DNA from 4 places in the Neobacillus sp. plas4 genome. Region 4 is predicted to be linked to each of the others. Evidence: a T-box and tRNA genes for the amino acid it is inferred to sense, from the RefSeq annotation. Region 4 holds a T-box; the other regions hold tRNA genes.

Region 1 (4,189 bases), 1.2 Mb from region 4:
CCACTGATTTCCGTATCCCTAAAATCCGCTCCGATGAAATCACTCCATCTAAGGTCTGCGTTTCTAAGGTCTGCAGCAATTAGTAAGGCGCCTCTAAGATTTGAGCCCCTTAGATCGGCTCCTTTCAACTTTGCCCCTAAATAATCCATTCCGCGACGTGTATCTTTTTGCTTTTTAGTGACTTGAGCACGAACCAACTCACTTGTACGAATCAGCAGCTTGTTTACCTTATCTCTATGTTGATTCACATCGATGCTCAATATGAACTTTGGACTTTTACCGGCCAGTTCTTCAGTCTCAACAAGACTTTCATTTAATTCTTTATAGATTGACTTTGCAGCATCTGTAGTTAGTGCTTCATATAGGTACCATAGCATCTCATGAAGTTGCTGCATAATTGGATATACAACAAACATCTCTTGAGCAACATCCTGGTTTAAACGCCAATCCTTTCCATTATATGTGAGTTGAGATACCTTTTGACCAGCCCCAAAGCATTCATAAGCCGAACAGCCACGAAACCCTCTATTTCGAAGGTCATTATGTATGCCACATAGATAATTGGATTGTAAATTACGGCAAGGAGTCCCGCCGTCTTTATCAAAGGCGAAATCGGCTGATTTTGCATAAGGCAGTGCCACGCAGCACAAACCAAAGCAATTTTCACAGTCAGCACGTAAATTATTCAAAGTATTGTCGTCTATTACTAATGCGCAAGACATAATAAACACACTTCCTTCTATTAAAAAACTTACCTATTAATCCATTTGAAAAATCTCAACTAGATTTTATCTTAACACAGATACCTAAGTTAGAACTGCACGGGCATGATTTCCTCCTATTCGTACTATTATCGGTATAGATAAAGCTGATTCAGGTACGATTAAAATTATTATTAATTTTTACAAAAGCAATAAAACATAATTTTCTTACACTATTTATCGGTCTTTTTGTCCTTAGGGACAAACAAAAAAGAACAACCTTTTTAAGTGTTGTTCTTCATTGCTATTTTACGCACCTTAGAGGATTCGAACCTCTGACCGTACGCTTAGAAGGCGTATGCTCTATCCAGCTGAGCTAAAGGCGCATATTATGGCGGAGAAGGAGGGATTTGAACCCTCGCGCCGGTTACCCGACCTACACCCTTAGCAGGGGCGCCTCTTCAGCCTCTTGAGTACTTCCCCATAGACATAAAAAATGGCTCCGCAGGTAGGACTCGAACCTACGACCGATCGGTTAACAGCCGATTGCTCTACCACTGAGCTACTGCGGAACAATGGATATTCTAATAATTTTGCTTCGCAAAAAATTCTAGTGGGCCTAAATGGACTCGAACCATCGACCTCACGCTTATCAGGCGTGCGCTCTAACCAGCTGAGCTATAGGCCCATATGGAGCGGGTGATGAGAATCGAACTCACAACATCAGCTTGGAAGGCTGAGGTTTTACCACTAAACTACACCCGCATTACTAGAATTGGAGGCAACACCCGGATTTGAACCGGGGATAAAGGTTTTGCAGACCTCTGCCTTACCACTTGGCTATGCTGCCTTTATGCATGGCTGGCTGGGCTAGCTGGATTTGAACCAACGCATGTCGCAGTCAAAGTGCGATGCCTTACCGCTTGGCTATAGCCCAATAATAAAAATGAAATGGGGCGACTGATGGGAATCGAACCCACGAATGTCGGAACCACAATCACCATTATGGTTATTTTCACCTTTGTGAAAAAAAACCTGGTAAATTTGCTTCGCAAAAAACTTTGGTTATTTTGCTATGCAAAAAAAATTGGTGGAGGGGGACGGATTCGAACCGCCGAACCCTGAGGGAGCGGATTTACAGTCCGCCGCGTTTAGCCACTTCGCTACCCCTCCATATAAGAGACCTTACTAATCATAACATTTAAAGGTGGCTCAGGACGGAATCGAACCGCCGACACAAGGATTTTCAGTCCTTTGCTCTACCGACTGAGCTACTGAGCCACACATCTATACCAACGGTAGGTCAACTACCGGAATAAAAATGGCGGTCCGGACGGGACTCGAACCCGCGACCTCCTGCGTGACAGGCAGGCATTCTAACCAACTGAACTACCGGACCAAAGTTTTTTCAAGTGTTTTTCTTGAAAATAACTAACTTTAATTGCGGGGGCAGGATTTGAACCTACGACCTTCGGGTTATGAGCCCGACGAGCTACCAGACTGCTCCACCCCGCGACAGTAAAAATTATTACATTTAACTCATGCCCATAGCTTGTATGGACTATATCAATCTCAGGAAGCCAATTCAAGCAGCAGTTCAATTGATGCAACTCGCACATTATTATGATGGAGGAGGAAGAGGGATTCGAACCCCCGCGCGGTTTAACCCGCCTGTCGGTTTTCAAGACCGATCCCTTCAGCCAGACTTGGGTATTCCTCCAGATAAATGGACCCTGTAGGACTCGAACCTACGACCGGACGGTTATGAGCCGTCTGCTCTAACCAGCTGAGCTAAGGGTCCATAAACACTAACATTAATAACAACATTAGCATTAAATTCATTTATAGCGGCGGAGGGGATCGAACCCCCGACCTTACGGGTATGAACCGTACGCTCTAGCCAGCTGAGCTACACCGCCATTTTCAATAACTATAAATGGAGCCTAGCGGGATCGAACCGCTGACCTCCTGCGTGCAAAGCAGGCGCTCTCCCAGCTGAGCTAAGGCCCCATGTTAATGTAATCTTCGACTGGTCGGGAAGACAGGATTCGAACCTGCGACCCCTTGGTCCCAAACCAAGTGCTCTACCAAGCTGAGCTACTTCCCGTTATTTAATGGCGCGCCCGAAAGGAGTCGAACCCATAACCTTCTGATCCGTAGTCAGACGCTCTATCCAATTGAGCTACGGGCGCATAATATTGGAGCGGAAGACGGGATTTGAACCCGCGACCCCCACCTTGGCAAGGTGGTGTTCTACCACTGAACTACTTTTGCACAAATTTAAATGGTGCGGGTGAAGGGAGTCGAACCCCCACGCCTTGCGGCGCCAGATCCTAAGTCTGGTGCGTCTGCCAATTCCGCCACACCCGCATATTAAAAGTTATTTTGCTGGCGCAAATGGAAGTTTATTTTGCTCTCGCAAAAAAACTTGGTGAGCCATGAAGGACTCGAACCTTCGACCCTCTGATTAAAAGTCAGATGCTCTACCAACTGAGCTAATGGCTCGTACAAGGAAATTTATTTTTTCTACTGAGAAAAAAATCTGGTGCCGGCTAGAGGACTTGAACCCCCAACCTACTGATTACAAGTCAGTTGCTCTACCAATTGAGCTAAACCGGCACTATTGGGAAGTTTTTTTCACTTTCGTGAAAAAACTTTGGTGGAGGATGACGGGATCGAACCGCCGACCCTCTGCTTGTAAGGCAGATGCTCTCCCAGCTGAGCTAATCCTCCATATTATTGAAAAAGTTATTTTTCGCCGTTCCGAAAGGAAAGTTATTTTTGCTATCGTGAAAAAAACTCTTGTTATTTTCTAACGAAAATAACTTGGTGACCCCTACGGGATTCGAACCCGTGTTACCTCCGTGAAAGGGAGGTGTCTTAACCACTTGACCAAGGGGCCATCATGAAAATTCAGGAAAAAATTTAAAAAACCAAATGGGCTTTGCCTGGCAACGTCCTACTCTCACAGGGACAAAGTCCCAACTACCATCGGCGCTGAGAAGCTTAACTTCCGTGTTCGGTATGGGAACGGGTGTGACCTTCTCGCCATTGCTGCCAGACTATTTAATTGAGGTTCATTCCCTCAAAACTAGATAATGTCAGAAGAAGTTAGTAAAAACGAGTTCATCTTTTAAAAATTGGTTAAGTCCTCGAACGATTAGTATCAGTCAGCTCCACACGTCACCGCGCTTCCACCTCTGACCTATCAACCTGATCATCTTTCAGGGTTCTTACTAGCTTGACGCTATGGGAAATCTCATCTTGAGGGGGGCTTCATGCTTAGATGCTTTCAGCACTTATCCCGTCCGCACATAGCTACCCAGCGATGCCTTTGGCAAGACAACTGGTACACCAGCGGTGCGTCCATCCCGGTCCTCTCGTACTAAGGACAGCTCCTCTCAAATTTCCTGCGCCCACGACGGATAGGGACCGAACTGTCTCACGACGTTCTGAACCCAGCTCGCGTACCGCTTTAATGGGCGAAC
Region 2 (4,189 bases), 2.8 Mb from region 4:
TGACTGGGGCGGTCGCCTCCTAAAGAGTAACGGAGGCGCCCAAAGGTTCCCTCAGAATGGTTGGAAATCATTCGCAGAGTGTAAAGGCACAAGGGAGCTTGACTGCGAGACCTACAAGTCGAGCAGGGACGAAAGTCGGGCTTAGTGATCCGGTGGTTCCGCATGGAAGGGCCATCGCTCAACGGATAAAAGCTACCCCGGGGATAACAGGCTTATCTCCCCCAAGAGTCCACATCGACGGGGAGGTTTGGCACCTCGATGTCGGCTCATCGCATCCTGGGGCTGTAGTCGGTCCCAAGGGTTGGGCTGTTCGCCCATTAAAGCGGTACGCGAGCTGGGTTCAGAACGTCGTGAGACAGTTCGGTCCCTATCCGTCGTGGGCGCAGGAAATTTGAGAGGAGCTGTCCTTAGTACGAGAGGACCGGGATGGACGCACCGCTGGTGTACCAGTTGTCTTGCCAAAGGCATCGCTGGGTAGCTATGTGCGGACGGGATAAGTGCTGAAAGCATCTAAGCATGAAGCCCCCCTCAAGATGAGATTTCCCATAGCGTCAAGCTAGTAAGAACCCTGAAAGATGATCAGGTTGATAGGTCAGAGGTGGAAGCGCGGTGACGTGTGGAGCTGACTGATACTAATCGTTCGAGGACTTAACCAATTTTTAAAAGATGAACTCGTTTTTACTAACTTCTTCTGAAATTATCTAGTTTTGAGGGAATGAATTTTTTCAAAAACCTCTTGAAAAATCTCTGAAAGACAGTATAATAAAGTATGTCTTTGAGAAAACAGTCTGGTAATAATGGCGAGAAGGTCACACCCGTTCCCATACCGAACACGGAAGTTAAGCTTCTCAGCGCCGATGGTAGTTGGGACAAGCGTCCCTGTGAGAGTAGGACGTTGCCAGGCTGTAACAATTTTATTATTCCGCAGTAGCTCAGTGGTAGAGCTATCGGCTGTTAACCGATCGGTCGTAGGTTCGAGTCCTACCTGCGGAGCCATTCTTTTATGGAGAGCTGTCCGAGTGGCCGAAGGAGCACGATTGGAAATCGTGTAGGCGGGTAACCCTGTCTCAAGGGTTCAAATCCCTTGCTCTCCGCCATAAAAACACTATCTATATTGTATGGCCCCTTGGTCAAGTGGTTAAGACACCTCCCTTTCACGGAGGTAACACGGGTTCGAATCCCGTAGGGGTCACCAGAGTTTTTTTCACGATAGTGAAAAATAACTTTCCTGTAATATGGAGGATTAGCTCAGCTGGGAGAGCATCTGCCTTACAAGCAGAGGGTCGGCGGTTCGATCCCGTCATCCTCCACCAAAGTTTTTTCGCGATAGCGAAAATAACTTTCCATAGTATTTTTATTGTCGCGGGGTGGAGCAGTCCGGTAGCTCGTCGGGCTCATAACCCGAAGGTCGCAGGTTCAAATCCTGTCCCCGCAATACGGTCTGGTAGTTCAGTTGGTTAGAATGCCTGCCTGTCACGCAGGAGGTCGCGGGTTCGAGTCCCGTCCAGACCGCCATCTATATTTTAAACCTACTGGTTTTTAATAAAGAGGCCTAATAGTGTGGCTCAGTAGCTCAGTCGGTAGAGCAAAGGACTGAAAATCCTTGTGTCGGCGGTTCGATTCCGTCCTGAGCCACCATTTTAATTCTATTGATTATATGCTTGCCGGTTTAGCTCAATTGGTAGAGCAACTGACTTGTAATCAGTAGGTTGGGGGTTCAAGTCCTCTAGCCGGCACCATTAGGTGAAAGATTCATATTATGTGGAGGGGTAGCGAAGTGGCTAAACGCGGCGGACTGTAAATCCGCTCCCTCCGGGTTCGGCGGTTCGAATCCGTCCCCCTCCACCAATGTTTTTTCACGATAGTGAAAATAACATTCTATATATAGGGGTATAGTTTAAAGGTAGAACGAAGGTCTCCAAAACCTTTGGTGTGGGTTCAATTCCTACTACCCCTGCCAAAAAATTTTATTGTGGCGATTGTGGCGAAGTGGTTAACGCACCTGATTGTGGTTCAGGCATTCGTGGGTTCGATTCCCATCAGTCGCCCCATTAAATCATTTTTCATTGGGCTATAGCCAAGCGGTAAGGCATCGCACTTTGACTGCGACATGCGTTGGTTCAAATCCAGCTAGCCCAGCCAATTTGCGGAAGTAGTTCAGTGGTAGAACACCACCTTGCCAAGGTGGGGGTCGCGGGTTCGAATCCCGTCTTCCGCTCCATAATACGGCGCCATAGCCAAGTGGTAAGGCAGAGGTCTGCAAAACCTTTACCACCGGTTCGAATCCGGTTGGCGCCTTTATTTTATTTAATATCATTTATATTTTGCCGGGGTGGCGGAACTGGCAGACGCACAGGACTTAAAATCCTGCGGTAGGTGACTACCGTACCGGTTCGATTCCGGTTCTCGGCATTACGTATTTAAAACTTTATTTTGCCGGTGTGGCGGAATTGGCAGACGCGCACGACTCAAAATCGTGTTCCGCAAGGAGTGTCGGTTCGACCCCGACCACCGGTATCATCAATCGCTTATCAGGCGAAAAAAAACGTTTCTTACACTAAGTAAGAAACGTTTTTTTTTTACTTTGTTAATTTATATATAGGATCTCCGTGACTGTATTTTAGTAATTCTATCTTTTCCAGTCATCATGAAGACTTCATGGTTAAAAGCCTATTTAAAGTCCAATTCTCGTCAGTAAAAACTATATGTCTAAATAGAATTTTTAAGTAGAATCAATATATGTAAAAGGAAGGGGATGAAAATGGGAAATATTGATTTAAGAAGTCGGAATATTAAAAAAGGGGAGGTTTGTTGTTTGCAAAATCGAAGTTACAAAAAAGCAAAAATGCTTACATTCAGTTTTATGCTACTTTTCTCCTTAATTGCTCCATACACGGGTTTTTATTCGCAGGCAATTGCTGTCGAAGCTGCTGCTACAGATGTTCACAATGGGGGCTTTGAAGAAGTTGAGATTCCTGGTTGGAGCCTTGTTACGAGTAATACATTAAGTAGGGTTTCCATTAGTGAAGATAGAGCCCACTCCGGTTCGAAAAGCTTATATTTTAATAATCCAAGTAATGAAGAACAATTGCAAATGAAAAGTGAGATGCTACCTGTAACTCCAGGTGGATCCTATACGGCTGCGGCATTTGTGAACGTAGTTTATCAGTCTCACAGTTTAGGTTACGAGGTCCATTATTTTAATGAACAGAATGAAAAAGTGGGAAGTGCAACTTTTATTAATTTTGGAACTGCAGCTTTAGGAAAAGATCAATGGACAGAAATTCGTGTACCCTTTGTCGTTCCAGCTGGCGCTACACAGGTTCAACTTCGCTTTAATTCAGGAAAAGTGGCGATCACAGAGGCCTACATAGATGATGTAGCAATCAATACAGGATTTGAAGAAAATGGACTAGCCGTTGTGAATGCAGGCTTTGAAGAGGAACTCGCTATTCCTGGTTGGAGTCCAGTAACTCAAAATTCATTAAGCAGAATTTCTATCAGTGAGGAACGCGTCCATACTGGATTTAGCAGTCTTCATTTTGATAATCCAAGTAATCTAGAACAATTGCAAATAACAAGCGACATGATTCCCGTTACCTCAGGTGAACCCTATACTGCAAAAGCCTGGGTTAATGTGATTCGTCAGTCCCATAGTATTGGTTACGAGGTTCATTACTACAATGATCAAAATGAAAAGATTGGTAGTCCAACCTTTATTAACTTTAAATCAGCTGATATAGGAACGAATCAATGGAGCGAGATCAGTATCCCATTTACAGTCCCGGCGGGTGCAACACAGGTTCAACTTCGATTCAATTCTGGGACTATCGCTATAACCGAAGCCTTCATTGATGATGTATCCATTGTAGGTATAGGTAGTGAGGGTCCGCCTGTAGAAATACCAAACAGCGAAATCATGAATCCTAGCTTCGAAGCTGAACTACAGGATGGAGACATTCCGGGTTGGATATCTGAATTTGCTGGGCCAGGCATTACAATCAGTTCAGAGAGGGCTCGCACTGGAGTGCAAAGCTTACATCTGCATGATACTACTGATAAAGCAGGAGTCAGTGTTTTAAGTGATAAAATTGCCATTGAGCCTAGTGAATCCTACCTGTTAACAGTCTATACCAATGTTGTGAATCAAACACATAATATTGTGACTGAAATCCGCTATTTTGATGCA
Region 3 (4,189 bases), 160 kb from region 4:
GTTTAGCTCAATTGGTAGAGCAACTGACTTGTAATCAGTAGGTTGGGGGTTCAAGTCCTCTAGCCGGCACCATTTTCATTATTACTTATATTAAGTAATAATGAGCCATTAGCTCAGTTGGTAGAGCATCTGACTTTTAATCAGAGGGTCGAAGGTTCGAGTCCTTCATGGCTCACCATAGTTTTTCACGCTAGTGAAAAAAACTTTCCTTTTGCGAAAGCAAATAAAGTAACCTTTGGCTGCAGTAATTAATTTTCAATATGCGGGTGTGGCGGAATTGGCAGACGCACCAGACTTAGGATCTGGCGCCGCAAGGCGTGGGGGTTCGACTCCCTTCACCCGCACCAAAGTTATTTTGAGTAAAATAACTAATATTTTAAATGAAATAACATTATCAAATATTGCGGAAGTAGTTCAGTGGTAGAACACCACCTTGCCAAGGTGGGGGTCGCGGGTTCGAATCCCGTCTTCCGCTCCAATATTGCCGGGGTGGCGGAACTGGCAGACGCACAGGACTTAAAATCCTGCGGTAGGTGACTACCGTACCGGTTCGATTCCGGTCCTCGGCACCATTTTTAAAAGTGTAAATAGATTTATAATATGCGCCCGTAGCTCAATTGGATAGAGTGTCTGACTACGGATCAGAAGGTTATGGGTTCGACTCCTTTCGGGCGCGCCATATTTTATCGGGAAGTAGCTCAGCTTGGTAGAGCACTTGGTTTGGGACCAAGGGGTCGCAGGTTCGAATCCTGTCTTCCCGACCATCTTCAATTAAAAGATATGGGGCCTTAGCTCAGCTGGGAGAGCGCCTGCTTTGCACGCAGGAGGTCAGCGGTTCGATCCCGCTAGGCTCCACCAAGGTTGTTTTACAATTTAATTATCTATTTGGCGGTGTAGCTCAGCTGGCTAGAGCGTACGGTTCATACCCGTAAGGTCGGGGGTTCGATCCCCTCCGCCGCTACCAAGTATTTTTATGAAGTAAAAACACAAAAGTTTTTTTGCGCAGCAAAATAACCAAATAAATTAGTTTTTAATACTTTATCTGGACCTTTAGCTCAGCTGGTTAGAGCAGACGGCTCATAACCGTCCGGTCGTAGGTTCGAGTCCTACAAGGTCCACCAGTAATCTTTATAATATGGAGGAATACCCAAGTCCGGCTGAAGGGATCGGTCTTGAAAACCGACAGGCGGGTTAAACCGCGCGGGGGTTCGAATCCCTCTTCCTCCGCCATATTATTCTTCAGCAAAATGAAATTCTTTTTATTGTCGCGGGGTGGAGCAACGAGCGTTACTTCACAGAATTAACTGCGAGTTGTATCAATCGAACTGCTGCTTGAATAAGCTTTCTGAGATTGATACAGTCCATACAAACTATGGGCATGAGTAAGTGTAATAATTTCTATTGTCGCGGGGTGGAGCAGTCTGGTAGCTCGTCGGGCTCATAACCCGAAGGTCGCAGGTTCAAATCCTGTCCCCGCAATACGGTCTGGTAGTTCAGTTGGTTAGAATGCCTGCCTGTCACGCAGGAGGTCGCGGGTTCGAGTCCCGTCCAGACCGCCATTTTTTTAAAAATGGCATTATTTAAGTGGCTCAGTAGCTCAGTCGGTAGAGCAAAGGACTGAAAATCCTTGTGTCGGCGGTTCGATTCCGTCCTGAGCCACCATTTATAATTGGTGGATAATAAAATAATGGCGATTGTGGCGAAGTGGTTAACGCACCTGATTGTGGTTCAGGCATTCGTGGGTTCGATTCCCATCAGTCGCCCCATATAATAATTTATGATATGCGGGTGTAGTTTAGTGGTAAAACCTCAGCCTTCCAAGCTGATGTTGTGAGTTCGATTCTCATCACCCGCTCCAATTTATGGGCCTATAGCTCAGCTGGTTAGAGCGCACGCCTGATAAGCGTGAGGTCGATGGTTCGAGTCCATTTAGGCCCACCATATTCTTTTAAAAGAAAAATAAACTTCTATTGTTCCGCAGTAGCTCAGTGGTAGAGCTATCGGCTGTTAACCGATCGGTCGTAGGTTCGAGTCCTACCTGCGGAGCCATTTTTTTATGGGGAAGTACTCAAGAGGCTGAAGAGGCGCCCCTGCTAAGGGTGTAGGTCGGGTAACCGGCGCGAGGGTTCAAATCCCTCCTTCTCCGCCATAAATTTAAGGCCCCTTGGTCAAGTGGTTAAGACACCTCCCTTTCACGGAGGTAACACGGGTTCGAATCCCGTAGGGGTCATACAAAAAGGCTGATGATATTATATCATCAGTTTTTTTGTGTCTAATAAATAATGGAAAACTTATTCTTTATGAGCGGCCTATAAAAGGTCTATAGTGACCGAACCGTAGGAAGAAACTAGATTAGGGTAACTATAAAAGAGCTATAGTGACCGAACCGTAGGAAGAAACTAGATTTGGGTAACTATAAAAGAGCTATAGTGACCGAATTGTAGGAAGAAACTAGATTTGGGTAACTATGAAAGCTATAGTGACCGAACTGTAGGAAGAAACTAGATTAGGGTAACTATGAGCAGAGCTATAGTGACCGAACCATAAAATAATACTAGATCTGGCTCACTAAAAAAAGAATATATACCGCCACAACAAAAAGTGAGATCACAGGTTCACTCCAAAGGATCCTGAGAAACCAAATGTGAAGCTGCCTCCATTCGCCATGCTTGACGTGATTAATCCATAAAATCACCCCGCTTTTATCACAAAAAATATGTTGTTATATAAAAAAAGTAAACATATCGATCCCCAAACAGGACCATTCGCTTGTACATCCTATAAGGCGAGATTCTCTAATGTGATACCTATATCAATATAATATTATTCCTTCCCCGATTTTTTTAAAAATCGTTGTGAACGCTTACAGACAATGGTTTTTAGTAAATTAACTCGTTAAAGTTATACAAAAATCAAATAATATTTTTCCCCTATGAACTTAAAAAATTTTATATATTTTTGTCTATTCTCGATGGAATTATTGTGGATTGGTGTCGAAATAACTCGCAATATACTGTAATATGACAGTTTATATCCTTTGTTGTCAGAAAAGATAAAAAAGTTTTTGAGAATTATTAGTAGTTTGCACTTATAATTAACCCTTGAAATACATTTTCACAAGGATGAGGTTATTAATGGCAGTGAATACTTTATATCCAACAGACTATCAGTTGCATTTATTTCATGAAGGCAACCTTTTTCAAAGTCATCAACTATTTGGTGCACATGTATTTAGGGAATCAGAGAAAGTTTCTACTCGCTTTTGTGTGTGGGCCCCTAATGCTAAAGAGGTTCGGCTAGTTGGAGATTTCAATAGCTGGGATGGTGAAGGTTACGATTTACATAGGGTAAACAATGAAGGTGTATGGATTATAGTCATTAATCAAGACCTAAGTGGTTGCCTTTATAAGTATGAAATAATTACAGCACAAAATGAAAGAATTTTGAAAGCAGATCCATTTGCCTTCTACTCGGAGCTGAGACCAAATACTGCCTCTATTGTCCATTCTTTGAAAGATTATGATTGGCAGGATAATCACTGGTTGCAGCGAAAGGAAAAAAGGAACTTCTTATCTGAAGCACAGGTAATCTATGAAGTGCATTTTGGTTCCTGGAAAAAGCATGAAAATGGAGACTTTTTAACATATAAGGAAATGGCAGCAGAACTTATTCCTTATGTGCTTGAACATGGATTTACACATATCGAGATACTACCCCTTATTGAGCACCCCTATGACGGTTCTTGGGGATACCAGGGAACTGGGTACTTTTCAGCAACCTCGCGTTATGGCACACCACAGGACTTTATGTACTTTGTGGATCAGTGTCACCAAAATGGTATTGGCGTTATCCTAGATTGGGTACCAGGTCATTTTTGTAAGGATTCTCATGGTTTATACCGTTTTGATGGTTCCCATATTTATTCTTATGAAACAGAGAGTGACAGGGAAAATCAGGTTTGGGGAACAGCAAACTTTGATCTTGGAAAAGGTGAGGTCCAAAGTTTTCTCATTTCGAATGCATTTTTTTGGATTGATTATTTCCATATTGATGGATTTAGGATGGATGCGGTTGCCAACATTATTTATTGGCCAAATTCAACGGAAAATCTTGAAAACCCATTTGGAATCGAATTTCTAAAAAAATTAAACATTGAAGTTCATGAATATGATCCAACCTTTGTCATGAT
Region 4 (4,189 bases):
ATTTACTGTTATGAATAATGAAAAATTGCTGTTAGCAAAGGCATGGGATAACCGAATCGGCTGTGCGATTGCGATTGATGTATTGAAGCAATTAAAGGGTAGTGACCATCCGAATGAGGTGTATGGACTCGGAACCACCCAAGAAGAAATTGGCTCTCGTGGTGCAAAGACTGCGGCTGAAAAAATCAATCCTGATATCGCTTTTGCGGTGGATGTAGGAATTGCCGGAGATACACCTGGAATTTCTGAGAAAGAAGCCATGAGCAAAATGGGGAAAGGTCCACAAATTATATTATATGATGCGACCCTTGTAGCCCATAAAGGATTACGCGACCTTATTATTGATGTTGCGGATGAATTAAATATCCCTTATCAATTTGATGTTATTCCTGGAGGCGGGACAGATGCTGGTCCAATCCACACTGCCCATAATGGCGTTCCATCAATCGCCATTACGATAGCAACACGCTATATTCATACGCATGCCGCAATGCTCCACCGTGATGACTATGAAAACACAGTGAAGCTTATCGTAGAAGTCACCAAGCGGCTGGACCGGGAAACAGTTGATAAGATTACCTATGAGTAACAGCTCTATCCCCGACGGATTCGTTGGGGATTTTTAATGCAGATGGAGGGTAAGCGGAAAATACTGGCGGATAGCGAAAAATACTGGCGGATAGGAAGAAATACTGGCGGATAGCAAGAAATACTGGCGGATAGGAAGAAATACTGGCGGATGGCGGAAAATACTGGCGGATAGAGAAATACTGGCGGATGGCAAGAAATACTGGCGGATAGCGAAAAATACTGGCGGATAGCGAGAAATACTGGCGGATACGAAGAAATACTGGCGAATAGCGAAAAATACTGGCGGATAGCGAGAAATACTGGCGGATAGCAAGAAATACTGGCGGATGGCAAGAAATACTGGCGGATAGCGAAAAATACTGGCGGATGGCAAGAAATACTGGCGGATAGCTGAAAATACTGGCGGATAGCAAGAAATACTGGCGGATGACAAGAAATACTGGCGGATAGCACACAAAAACAAGTAAAGCTGCCGAGTTAGAATCGGCAGCTACAACTATTACTTCAATCCACTCTCAAGTGCAGCGAGCATTTCCTTCTTCTCATCCTCAGATGAATTCTTCCAAATGATTTCAAACAGTACACCTAGACCTGGCAGCATTTTTTCCTCGCCATTTTGGATTGCGTCAACGATTGTATCTTCTAATTCAGCTTGTGAGTTACCAGTGACATTGTGTACAATGGCATTTCGCAAATTTAAATTCATGATTATACACTCCTTTATTATCCTGCATTACTTTTATATGTTTTCTAATTTTGGTTTTATTATGTATTTTTTTTGGGATATAATGAGGAAAAACACTAGAGGGGTACAAACTTGAAACATATTGAATCCATTCAAAATCCAAAAGTAAAACAATGGAAAAAGCTTTTAACAAAAAAGGAACGAGATAAATCTGGGACATTTTTAGTGGAAGGGTTTCATTTAGTTGAAGAAGCATTAAAACATAGTGAAAGTGTAATCGAAATCATCGTTTCTACGAATGTAGGGATTCCACCGCGCTGGGACTTTAATGAAATACCTGTCACGACCGTCACAGAAGAGATTTCAAACACTTTATCAGATACGGAAGCACCGCAAGGAATCTATGCAGTTTGCAGACAAGTCTCAATCGAGGTACCAGATGGGAAGACATATCTTTTAATAGATGCGGTGCAGGATCCAGGGAATTTAGGCACCATGATTCGCACAGCGGACGCAGCTGGTATTGACGCTGTTATAGTAGGAAGGGGCAGCGTAGACGTATATAATTCAAAGGTACTCCGATCAGCTCAGGGAAGTCATTTTCACCTGCCGATTATAACCGGTGACCTCCATGAATGGATGGAACAGCTAAAGGAAAAAAATATTTCCGTTTATGGTACAGCACTTGAAGGGGCATCTGCATATACTGATATTTCAACAGAGGATAGATTTGCATTACTTGTTGGCAACGAGGGCAGCGGGGTTAGCAAAGAGCTGCTTTCTAAAACGGACGCGAACCTGTATATTCCGATTTACGGAAAAAGCGAGTCGCTTAATGTTGCCGTAGCAACCGGCATCTTGTTATATTTTTTGAAAAAATAGACGATACTTGTTTGAAACCACTGATAAAGTATTATATAATAATCTACATTATTGAAAAATACTAAAAACGATGACGGAGAAAAGTATCTTATCACAGACCAATTAGGGAGAAAGTGCCGTGACTGAAAGCACTTTTATGGGAATGGTAAGAGAAGTTCACCTCCTGAGTTGGCACCGGGACCACGTAGAAAGCGCGTGTAAAGGTGCACCGGCCTAGCCGTTATCCGAATGAAGCGAACACATGTGTTTTATACATACCGTGTTTACAAGGGTGGTACCGCGACTATAAACCTCGTCCCTTTCCAGGGATGGGGTTTTTTTGTTTTCATTTACTTCATTCGAAATATCATCAAATTTAAGGAGGAATTTCAATGCAAGAAAGATTAAAGGAATTGCAGCAGGAAGCTATTCAAAAAGTTGAACAGTCTTCAAGCTTGAAAGAATTAAATGACATTCGTGTTGCCTATCTAGGAAAAAAAGGTCCCATTACCGAAGTACTGCGCGGCATGGGGAAACTTTCAGCAGAAGAGCGCCCTGTTATGGGAGCACTGGCAAATGAGGTTCGTGAGGCGATTGCTACTACATTAGAAGCGAAACAAAAGGATCTAGAGGAAGCAGCCGTATTAGAAAGACTAGCTTCTGAATCTATTGACGTTACCTTACCAGGAAGTCCGGTTAAGGTTGGAAATCACCATCCTTTAACGAGAATTATTGAAGAAATTGAAGATTTATTTATAGGAATGGGCTATCAAATTGCGGAAGGACCAGAAGTTGAGCAGGATTATTATAACTTTGAAGCTCTAAATTTACCAAAAGGTCACCCGGCACGCGATATGCAGGATTCCTTCTATATTACAGATGAGATTTTGCTGCGTACGCATACTTCACCCGTACAGGCTCGGACAATGGAAAAGAACGAGGGGAAAGGGCCAATCAAAATTATCTGCCCCGGTAAAGTTTACCGCCGCGATAATGATGACGCGACACATTCTCACCAGTTTATGCAAATCGAAGGTCTTGTCATCGGCGAGAATATTCGCATGAGCGATCTAAAAGGTACTTTAGAGGTTTTTGCAAAGAAAATGTTTGGTGAAGATCGTGAAATTAGATTACGCCCAAGTTTCTTCCCATTCACAGAACCATCTGTAGAAATGGACATTTCCTGTATGATTTGCGGCGGACATGGCTGTAATGTTTGTAAGAAAACAGGCTGGATTGAAATTCTTGGAGCAGGAATGGTCCATCCAAACGTTCTTGAAATGGCTGGCTATGATTCTAAAAAATACACTGGATTTGCCTTCGGAATGGGACCAGAGCGAATTGCTATGTTGAAATACGGTATCGATGATATTCGTCATTTCTACACAAATGATGTTCGTTTCTTAAAACAATTTTCAAAACATGAATAAAATTACCACCTCGAATTAGAAAAAAGGAGGAACACGAGATGTTCGTTTCATATAAATGGCTCCAGGATTATGTTGATTTATCCGGAGTTTCAGCTGATGAATTAGCTGAAAAAATCACAAAAAGCGGGATTGAGGTTGAGGGTGTAGATGTCCTTAACGAAGGAATTAAGGGAGTAGTCGTTGGTCACGTGGTTGAACGTGTCCAGCATCCAAATGCAGATAAATTAAGCAAATGTCAGGTAGATATCGGTCAGGGAGAACCTGTACAAATTATTTGTGGAGCACCAAATGTTGCCGAGGGGCAGAAGGTTGCAGTAGCAACAGTTGGGGCAGTTCTGCCAGGTAATTTTAAAATTAAACGTGCAAAGCTTCGCGGTGAAGAATCAAATGGAATGATCTGCTCGCTAACCGAACTTGGAATGGAAGCGAAGATTGTACCGAAGGAGTATTCAGAAGGGATCTTTGTTTTCCCTCAGGATGCAGAGGTTGGAAGTGATGCGATTGCATTATTAAACCGTGATGATGAAGTTCTTGAACTTGGCCTAACACCAAACCGTGCAGATTGCTTGAGTATGCTAGGAGTGGCTTATGAGGTTGCTGCGATTCTTGGCCGTGATGTAAA

The links. The T-box of region 4 lies ahead of pheS (phenylalanine--tRNA ligase subunit alpha). A T-box ahead of a tRNA ligase gene usually reads a tRNA of that ligase, here a tRNA-Phe.
Region 1: it encodes a tRNA-Phe, which carries the amino acid that the T-box ahead of pheS (phenylalanine--tRNA ligase subunit alpha) is inferred to sense. The anticodon was not compared.
Region 2: it encodes a tRNA-Phe, which carries the amino acid that the T-box ahead of pheS (phenylalanine--tRNA ligase subunit alpha) is inferred to sense. The anticodon was not compared.
Region 3: it encodes a tRNA-Phe, which carries the amino acid that the T-box ahead of pheS (phenylalanine--tRNA ligase subunit alpha) is inferred to sense. The anticodon was not compared.

The regions. Positions count from the first base shown of each region.
Region 1 is NZ_CM170152.1:3,424,441-3,428,629, forward strand. It holds gene AC2TFD_RS16995 (pentapeptide repeat-containing protein) at 1-722, opposite strand, end outside; tRNA gene AC2TFD_RS17000 (tRNA-Arg) at 1,014-1,087, opposite strand; tRNA gene AC2TFD_RS17005 (tRNA-Ser) at 1,094-1,184, opposite strand; tRNA gene AC2TFD_RS17010 (tRNA-Asn) at 1,199-1,273, opposite strand; tRNA gene AC2TFD_RS17015 (tRNA-Ile) at 1,316-1,389, opposite strand; tRNA gene AC2TFD_RS17020 (tRNA-Gly) at 1,393-1,466, opposite strand; tRNA gene AC2TFD_RS17025 (tRNA-Cys) at 1,478-1,551, opposite strand; tRNA gene AC2TFD_RS17030 (tRNA-Gln) at 1,564-1,638, opposite strand; tRNA gene AC2TFD_RS17035 (tRNA-Tyr) at 1,790-1,874, opposite strand; tRNA gene AC2TFD_RS17040 (tRNA-Phe) at 1,910-1,982, opposite strand; tRNA gene AC2TFD_RS17045 (tRNA-Asp) at 2,024-2,100, opposite strand; tRNA gene AC2TFD_RS17050 (tRNA-Met) at 2,143-2,216, opposite strand; tRNA gene AC2TFD_RS17055 (tRNA-Ser) at 2,329-2,421, opposite strand; tRNA gene AC2TFD_RS17060 (tRNA-Ile) at 2,429-2,502, opposite strand; tRNA gene AC2TFD_RS17065 (tRNA-Met) at 2,547-2,620, opposite strand; tRNA gene AC2TFD_RS17070 (tRNA-Ala) at 2,639-2,711, opposite strand; tRNA gene AC2TFD_RS17075 (tRNA-Pro) at 2,732-2,808, opposite strand; tRNA gene AC2TFD_RS17080 (tRNA-Arg) at 2,817-2,893, opposite strand; tRNA gene AC2TFD_RS17085 (tRNA-Gly) at 2,901-2,975, opposite strand; tRNA gene AC2TFD_RS17090 (tRNA-Leu) at 2,987-3,071, opposite strand; tRNA gene AC2TFD_RS17095 (tRNA-Lys) at 3,131-3,206, opposite strand; tRNA gene AC2TFD_RS17100 (tRNA-Thr) at 3,245-3,320, opposite strand; tRNA gene AC2TFD_RS17105 (tRNA-Val) at 3,359-3,434, opposite strand; tRNA gene AC2TFD_RS17110 (tRNA-Glu) at 3,529-3,603, opposite strand; rRNA gene rrf (5S ribosomal RNA) at 3,648-3,763, opposite strand; rRNA gene AC2TFD_RS17120 (23S ribosomal RNA) at 3,842-4,189, opposite strand, start outside.
Region 2 is NZ_CM170152.1:1,325,160-1,329,348, forward strand. It holds rRNA gene AC2TFD_RS06620 (23S ribosomal RNA) at 1-656, shown strand, start outside; rRNA gene rrf (5S ribosomal RNA) at 788-904, shown strand; tRNA gene AC2TFD_RS06630 (tRNA-Asn) at 922-996, shown strand; tRNA gene AC2TFD_RS06635 (tRNA-Ser) at 1,006-1,097, shown strand; tRNA gene AC2TFD_RS06640 (tRNA-Glu) at 1,121-1,195, shown strand; tRNA gene AC2TFD_RS06645 (tRNA-Val) at 1,238-1,313, shown strand; tRNA gene AC2TFD_RS06650 (tRNA-Met) at 1,362-1,435, shown strand; tRNA gene AC2TFD_RS06655 (tRNA-Asp) at 1,439-1,515, shown strand; tRNA gene AC2TFD_RS06660 (tRNA-Phe) at 1,563-1,638, shown strand; tRNA gene AC2TFD_RS06665 (tRNA-Thr) at 1,664-1,739, shown strand; tRNA gene AC2TFD_RS06670 (tRNA-Tyr) at 1,764-1,848, shown strand; tRNA gene AC2TFD_RS06675 (tRNA-Trp) at 1,887-1,960, shown strand; tRNA gene AC2TFD_RS06680 (tRNA-His) at 1,976-2,051, shown strand; tRNA gene AC2TFD_RS06685 (tRNA-Gln) at 2,068-2,142, shown strand; tRNA gene AC2TFD_RS06690 (tRNA-Gly) at 2,147-2,221, shown strand; tRNA gene AC2TFD_RS06695 (tRNA-Cys) at 2,228-2,298, shown strand; tRNA gene AC2TFD_RS06700 (tRNA-Leu) at 2,327-2,412, shown strand; tRNA gene AC2TFD_RS06705 (tRNA-Leu) at 2,436-2,517, shown strand; gene AC2TFD_RS06710 (carbohydrate binding domain-containing protein) at 2,816-4,189, shown strand, end outside.
Region 3 is NZ_CM170152.1:4,818,377-4,822,565, reverse strand. It holds tRNA gene AC2TFD_RS24390 (tRNA-Thr) at 1-72, shown strand, start outside; tRNA gene AC2TFD_RS24385 (tRNA-Lys) at 103-178, shown strand; tRNA gene AC2TFD_RS24380 (tRNA-Leu) at 263-347, shown strand; tRNA gene AC2TFD_RS24375 (tRNA-Gly) at 404-478, shown strand; tRNA gene AC2TFD_RS24370 (tRNA-Leu) at 484-572, shown strand; tRNA gene AC2TFD_RS24365 (tRNA-Arg) at 603-679, shown strand; tRNA gene AC2TFD_RS24360 (tRNA-Pro) at 688-764, shown strand; tRNA gene AC2TFD_RS24355 (tRNA-Ala) at 783-858, shown strand; tRNA gene AC2TFD_RS24350 (tRNA-Met) at 888-964, shown strand; tRNA gene AC2TFD_RS24345 (tRNA-Ile) at 1,045-1,121, shown strand; tRNA gene AC2TFD_RS24340 (tRNA-Ser) at 1,138-1,230, shown strand; tRNA gene AC2TFD_RS24335 (tRNA-Met) at 1,406-1,479, shown strand; tRNA gene AC2TFD_RS24330 (tRNA-Asp) at 1,483-1,559, shown strand; tRNA gene AC2TFD_RS24325 (tRNA-Phe) at 1,587-1,662, shown strand; tRNA gene AC2TFD_RS24320 (tRNA-His) at 1,691-1,766, shown strand; tRNA gene AC2TFD_RS24315 (tRNA-Gly) at 1,785-1,858, shown strand; tRNA gene AC2TFD_RS24310 (tRNA-Ile) at 1,865-1,941, shown strand; tRNA gene AC2TFD_RS24305 (tRNA-Asn) at 1,975-2,049, shown strand; tRNA gene AC2TFD_RS24300 (tRNA-Ser) at 2,059-2,149, shown strand; tRNA gene AC2TFD_RS24295 (tRNA-Glu) at 2,159-2,230, shown strand; gene glgB (1,4-alpha-glucan branching protein GlgB) at 3,135-4,189, shown strand, end outside.
Region 4 is NZ_CM170152.1:4,656,656-4,660,844, reverse strand. It holds gene AC2TFD_RS23520 (M42 family metallopeptidase) at 1-589, shown strand, start outside; gene AC2TFD_RS23515 (hypothetical protein) at 623-1,054, opposite strand; gene sspI (small acid-soluble spore protein SspI) at 1,091-1,297, opposite strand; gene AC2TFD_RS23505 (TrmH family RNA methyltransferase) at 1,409-2,158, shown strand; T-box leader at 2,220-2,461, shown strand; gene pheS (phenylalanine--tRNA ligase subunit alpha) at 2,530-3,567, shown strand; gene pheT (phenylalanine--tRNA ligase subunit beta) at 3,606-4,189, shown strand, end outside.